Regions from separate parts of the Arthrobacter sp. TmtSoilC51 genome, predicted to be linked through region 2. Evidence: predicted binding sites of a transcription regulator. Region 2 holds the regulator's gene; the other holds the start of a gene.
What was found. Region 2 encodes Rex, which represses fermentation and respiration genes when NADH is low (regulators of the CRP and FNR family bind a similar motif). Its sites were predicted from a motif close to CTTGTGAANNNNTTCACAAG; they were not measured.

Region 1: the regulator Rex is predicted to act here: its motif matches at 1,849-1,868, upstream of ACZ5G6_RS14655 (glyceraldehyde-3-phosphate dehydrogenase).

Annotation. Positions count from the first base shown of each region.
Region 1 covers NZ_AP035877.1:3,213,286-3,216,689, forward strand. The annotation lists gene ACZ5G6_RS14650 (hypothetical protein) at 1-69, opposite strand, end outside; gene ACZ5G6_RS14655 (glyceraldehyde-3-phosphate dehydrogenase) at 142-1,593, opposite strand; RNA gene rnpB (RNase P RNA component class A) at 1,917-2,308, opposite strand; gene ACZ5G6_RS14665 (YaaA family protein) at 2,366-3,130, shown strand; gene ACZ5G6_RS14670 (zinc ribbon domain-containing protein) at 3,132-3,404, opposite strand, start outside.
Region 2 covers NZ_AP035877.1:4,176,818-4,180,221, reverse strand. The annotation lists gene ACZ5G6_RS19060 (HAD family hydrolase) at 1-554, opposite strand, end outside; gene ACZ5G6_RS19055 (glutaredoxin family protein) at 750-1,004, shown strand; gene ACZ5G6_RS19050 (redox-sensing transcriptional repressor Rex) at 1,087-1,794, shown strand; gene ACZ5G6_RS19045 (hypothetical protein) at 1,837-2,721, opposite strand; gene ACZ5G6_RS19040 (hypothetical protein) at 2,985-3,404, opposite strand, start outside.

The sequences.
Region 1 (3,404 bases), 960 kb from region 2:
GTTGGCCCGTGCTACATCCAGTGCGTGTTCCAGCGTGGTCTCGTGTTCCAAGATCGATTCATTTTCCATGAACCCCATTTTGGTCAGGTTTCCCGGCTGATACCAGTAACTCAGCCGGGAAACCCGTGAATACTTCCAGGCTTAGGCGTTGGCCGCCTCGAGCACTGCAATGGGAGCGACGATGTCGCGGGCAGGGAAGGACGGCGGGTTGACGCCGGCCATTTCCTCCATGACACGAACCACCTGGCAGGAGTAGCCGAATTCGTTGTCGTACCAGACGTAGAGCACGAGGTTCTTGTCGTTGGAAATAGTGGCCAGTCCATCGACGATGCCTGCGCGGCGGGAACCAACGAAGTCGGTGGAGACAACATCCGGGGAGTCGATGTAGTCGATCTGCTTGCGCAACGGCGAGTGCAACGACATTTCGCGGAGGTAGTCGTTAACCTCATCGCGCGTGGTGCCGTTGGCAAGGTTGAGGTTCAGGATCGCCATGGATACATCCGGGGTAGGTACGCGGATGGCGTTACCCGTGAGCTTGCCCTGAAGTTCCGGAAGCGCCTTGGCAACAGCCTTGGCAGCACCGGTCTCCGTAATAACCATGTTCAGCGCTGCCGAACGGCCGCGGCGGTCTCCCTTGTGGAAGTTGTCGATCAGGTTTTGGTCGTTCGTGAACGAGTGCACCGTTTCGACATGGCCGTGGATGATGCCGAATTTGTCGTTGATGGCCTTCAGCACCGGAGTAATGGCGTTCGTTGTGCACGACGCAGCGGTGACGATCTTGTCGTCGTCGGAAATGTCGGACTGGTTGATTCCGTGGACGATGTTCTTCAGGTCGCCCTTGCCCGGAGCCGTCAGCAGGACGCGCGAAACACCCTTGCTCTGCAGGTGCTGGGACAGGCCCTCCGCATCGCGCCAGCGTCCCGTGTTGTCAACTACCAAGGCATCCTTGATGCCATAGGCGGTGTAGTCCACGGTGGCGGGGTTGTCCGAGTAGATAACCTGGACCTGAACGCCGTTGGCGGTGATGGTATTGGCTTCCTCGTCCACGCGGATGGTTCCCTCAAAGGAACCGTGCACGGAGTCGCGGCGCAGGAGGCTGGCACGCTTGACGAGGTCGTTCTCGGCGCCCTTGCGGACGACGATGGCACGCAGCCGCAGGCCATGCCCGCCACCGGCCTTTTCAATCAGGATGCGGGCCAGGAGGCGGCCGATGCGGCCAAAGCCGTACAGCACGACGTCGGTGCTGGTGCGGTCATCAGCGCCGCGCTTTCCGACGATTTCTGCAAGCTCGGCCCGGAGGAACTCGTCCAACGAGGTGCCGTGGCCCTCGACGCGGAACTTCTCGGTGAGACGGGCAATGTCGATGGCAGCCGCGCCGAGATCCAGCTCAGCAAGCGCGTTCAACAGGGGTGCGGTTTCTTCGAGCAGAAGCTCGGTGTTGCTCATCCGGCGCGCAAAGCGGTGGGCCTTCAGGATGTTCATGGTCGACTTGTTGATCAGGCTCCGGCCGTGGATGCTCGTGACCACGTTGTTTTCCCGGTACAACCGGCCGATTACCGGAATCATGGCCTCGGCGAGAGCCTCCCGGCCCATCCACTTATCAAGACAAGAATCTGACGTCTGGCTCACAGAACTACCTTCCTTGGGTCAACCACATACGTCCTCGTATGCAGATGGCGGCCGCCCGGAGTAATCCTGCGGCACAAGCACTGGCCGGGCTTCGGTCCACCCACAGCGCCTTGAACGATTGCAAAGAAAAGACCGCCGGCTGCGAACGCAGTCCCGGCGGCAGAACATCCACGTTCATAACAAGTCTAAGGCGGAAGGACCCACGGTTGGGCGCCCCGGGGCGTGAAATCACTCACATGGCAGTCACAATGAACGTCACAATGCCCGTGACCTCAGTGGCAAATGTGTGGATGGGTTGACCGATACGCCGGGTTCTGTCATCCCCTGCCGTTACCGGCGAGGGAGTAGCGGCCATCCATCTACGAACGCCGTTGCCGACGCCCTCCAGCGGCCTACCCGGACACTCGGGCGAGCAGCCCTCAAACGTGCCCTGTCTGGCCTTGCTCCGGGTGGGGTTTACCTAGCCTCCCCGGTCACCCAGGGAGCTGGTGGTCTCTTACACCACCGTTTCACCCTTACCTGCTGCCAACCGATGCAAGCATCGGCCAGCGCAGGCGGTCTGTTCTCTGTGGCACTGGCCTGCGGGTTACCCCGAGTGGGCGTTACCCACCACCCTGCTCTGCGGAGCCCGGACGTTCCTCGAGCCACTTGCGTGACGCGCGGCCGCCTGGTCAACCCATCCGCCGTACAGTCTACCGGCGTCGGAGGTGGCTTCGGTCCCCGGTAATATCGACGGGTGCTGATTCTGCTGCCGCCTTCCGAAGGCAAGACCCCCGCCGTCAAAGGTCCCGCCGTGGCCTGGGAATCCCTCAGCTTTCCCGAGCTGAACCCGTACCGCGCCAAGGTCCTGGAATCGTTGGGCACCGTCAGCGCGCACGAGGACGCTCTGGCATTGCTGGGCGTTGGCGCCTCGCTGAAGGACGACGTCGAACGTAATACCAGGCTGCACGCCGAGCCGGCGGCGCCCGCTCACCAGATCTACTCAGGTGTCCTTTATGACGCGCTTGGCTACAACTCCATGACGCCGTCCCAGCGCCGCAAGGCTACCGAATCCATTCTGGTGGTTTCGGCCCTGTGGGGCGCCATCGGTTTTGGCGACCAAGTGCCCGCCTACCGGCTGTCCATGGGAACGGCACTGCCCGACGTCGGACGCCTCGCCTCCTTCTGGAAACCGCACCTTAACGCGGCCCTCGCCCAACGGGCTGAAAGAGAATTGCTGGTGGATTGCCGTTCCAGCACATACGCAGCGGCATGGGCTCCACCAGCAGCGCAAACCGTCACGGTGAATGTGTTCAGTGAGGCAAACGGCAAGCGCACAGTGGTGAGCCACTTTGCCAAGCACACGCGGGGTGAGTTTGCCAGGCATCTGCTGACCAGGCGCGGCAAGGCCCCTGCCGCACCTGATCAGCTGCTAAAGGCCGCCAAAGAAGTCTGGACAGCGGAGCTTGTTCCCGGGACGCCCCGCAAGCCGCACGCCCTCAACATCATCCTGGCTGGCTAGATCAATTCCACTCGGCCGAACGGACCAGGATGCAGCCTGAGTCAGGGCAGAAGACGATGTCGTCGTCAGCGGCAGCCTTGACTTCGGCGAGGTCGCCGGGGCTGAGCATCATGCCTGAACCTTCCGACTTACCGTGGAAAAGGCGCGCGGCGCCAACTCCCCGTTTGGCGATCGTCTTCTCGTAAACCGCCAACACTCCGGCGTCAAGGGCTTCCGCGAAGGCGGCCCGCTGCCCCCTGACTGTGGTTTCCTCTGCTGCGATCTCTGCGATTGC
Region 2 (3,404 bases):
GCAATGAGTTGGACCGCGATGGCCTTGGCCGGCCCGTGGAGGATGTCACCCACCAGCTTGCCGGTATACATTCCGTCATGGACCTCGCCCACGGTCCCCAGCGCGCCCGTCAGGCCGAGCCTTGTGGAGATGACTGTGGCAACCTCAATGGGTGTGGCTGTCACTAGCCATACACGCCGGCCGACACGAAGGTGTTGCTCCGCGAGCGCCTTGGTTCCGGGCCAGATCCGTGACTCGATCATTTCGTCATAAACTTCTTCGCCGAGGGCTTTGATGTCCTCCACGGTTATCCCGGCAGCCAAGGTCAGGGCCGAATCGCGCACGGCATGGACGTCGTCCATGTTCTCGCCCCGCATCACAAACTTGAACTGCTTCCACGCGAAGCCAGCCGCCTGGGACAGCGTAAAGGCCCTGCGTTCGTACATCTTGCGAGCCACATGGAAGAGGCTGGCGCCCTTCATCAGGGTGTTATCGACGTCGAAGAAGGCGGCTTCGCCGGTGTGCTGTGGCACCTTGGCGTCGGCGACCACAGCGGCGTTCTTCTCGTCGGGCATGCCTTGAGTCTAGTCAATCGCCAGGCCCCCGCGTTGAGGGCGCACGACGAGGGCTGCCGTGTGGACGTGAGAGAGGATCGGGGGTTTGGGGGTGGGATGTGAGAGAGGATCGGGGGTTTGGGGGTGGGATGTGAGAGAGGATCGGGGGTTTGGGGGTGGGATGTGAGAGAGGATCGGGGCGGTTACCGTTGTGTCATGGCTATTCCCGACGTCGTTCTCCTCACCAAAGCTGACTGCCACCTCTGCACGGAGGCGCGTGCCGCCGTCGAACGCGTTACCTCGGCACTGGGCATCCAATGGACAGAGCGGGGGATCGATGATGACGCGGAACTGCAGGAGCGGTACGCGGAGGAAATTCCCGTGGTGTTGGTCGATGGAGTCCAGCGCGACTTTTGGAAGATCGACGAGCAGCGCTTGACCCGTACTTTGAAAAGAGTCATCGAAGGCTGAAGACTACGGACGCTGCAACCCGTAAGTACCGGCTTTTGTTGAGTCCGGCCAAGGGCCATAGAGTGGAACAACAAGCGACGCAATGGAGAAAACCGTGACTGCGCTGGAACCGTCCCCGGGGGCAACAAGCGGGGAAAACGAACCTGCCGCCAAGCAGATCCCGCCCGCGGCCGTGGCCCGGATGACTCTCTATTTGCGCGCGCTCAACTCCCTCCTGGCTGAAGGCGTGGAACGTGTCTCATCAGACGCGTTGGCCGAGGCTTCAGGCGTTAGCTCCTCCACGCTCCGCAAGGACCTCTCCTACGTGGGCTCGTACGGGACCCGCGGTGTGGGCTATGAAGTCCAGTACTTGAGCAGGCACATCGCAGCCGCACTTGGCCTGACGCACGACTGGAAGGTCGCGATCGTCGGTGCCGGTAACCTCGGCAAAGCCTTGGCACGGTATGGCGGCTTCGAGTCCCGGGGATTCGACGTCGTAGCTATCTTCGATGCGGACCCCATGGTGATCGGAAACGAGGTCGGTTGGTTGCGGGTCAGTGATTCGGCCGAACTGGAACGCGTCCTGGAACGCACCCACACCAACATGGTGGTGCTGGCTTTGCCGGCCACCGTGGCCCAGGAAGTCTGCGATCGCGTCATCGCGGCGGGAATCCGGAGCATCCTGAGCTTTGCTCCGGTTCTCCTGCAGGTTCCCCCGCACGTCAACCTTCGGAAGGTGGACATGGCTACCGAACTGCAGATCCTTGCCTACCACGCACAACGGGCGCAGACACCGGGTCAGGCTGTCTAGCCTTTCCGGGTCCGCGCCCGCTGTGGAACGAACTTCCGCGGTTTAGCGGCCGTAAGGGTTCTGGTAAGGGTTACCGAACGGCTGCGGCTTGCGGAAGTACGGAGCCGACGCCGGCAGGTACAGCAGGACGATCGCGGCAACTCCCAGCAGGATCACCAAGAGCTGCAGGATGCCGTACGTGGCGCCGAACTGGAACAATCCGGCGAGGCCCAGAACCGAGATAGCGGCGAAGACGGTGCCGAGGATCCTGGCCCAGTTCTTGCCCTTGCGGACCGGGAACGCAACCAGTGCGTAGAGGCCCAAGGACACGATGGCGCCGATGACTGCGGCAACAACAATGCCGCCGCGCATGCCCTCCAGGGAGCCCTCGGGGAATTCAGTGCCCTGCTGCGCAGCCTGCTGGATCATCGAGTTGATGAAGGCATCTGAGCCCGTGGTGGCCAGGATCAGCGAGCTGATGGCGGACAGGATTCCCGCTGCGATGATCATCCAGAAGGAGATGTTGACCAACTGCGGCACCGTCGCGGGTCCGGGCTGCTGGCTGGGCCAGTTGGTGTCCTGGCCGTACTGCGGAGCCTGCTGACCGTAGGGAGAAGGCTGCCCATATTGCGGTGCCTGCTGGCCGTACTGGGGACTCTGCTGACCGTATTGGGGTGCCGAGGGCTGACCATATTGGGGTGCCGCCGGGGATTGCTGGCCGTACTGCGGAGCGCTCGGCTGCTGGCCATACTGCGGCGTCTGCTGGCCGTACTGGGGACTCTGCTGACCATATTGGGGTGCCTGCTGGCCGTACTGGGGAGCTGAAGGCTGGCCGGGCTGTTCAGGCTTGTTGGCGTCACCGGTGTTGGCCTTGTTGGCATCACCCGAGTTGGCGTCGCCCTTGTTGGCGTCCGCCGGGTTGGAGGGCGGGTATGGAGGGTTGCTCATGGCATTCCTTTGCTTGTTCGACTGCTGGTACGGCTGCCGGGATCAGCAAAAAGACCCTGCCCCCAGCCTGGTTCTGCTTCCACCGTACCTCCGCGGTCTGGTGCTGCGGATGATCACACGCAGGAATTTCCTGCTTCCGATGAAATCATCACGATGGCGTACGCCTTCATGATGAAGGCCGTGGTGGTCCATCGGACCACCACGGCCTTGCGCGCCTGCCGGGTCGTGCTCGATGCGAGGCCGACGGCGGTGCTTATGCCCGGTTAGGCGGCGCCTTTTACTGCCTTGAACCACAGCTGCGAGTTCGGCAACCACATCATGACAACGGCCACTGCGCTGACGAAGAAGCCAAACCAGTTGCTACCCAGGCCTGTACCGGGTCCACCGGCGTTGATGGAGCCAAAGATAGCGAGCAAGAGCGAAACGGCGGCAAGGATGGTGAGGGCCAGCCGTGCCCATTCCTTGCCTTCCTTCATTTTCATGGCGAGTACTATCTGGGCGGCCGCGACAGCCAGGCTGATGATCAAGAGAACCAGGAGGAGTGCGGCGACGCCCGGCATGAAAGCGAACGCCGCGATGATGGCGAAGAGCCCAATGAGGCCAAAGAGGAGCCCAAGGAGCCCCGAGATGACCCAAATAAAGTAGGACACTTTGAGTTCGGTGGGCAGGCCCATGGTCTTGAA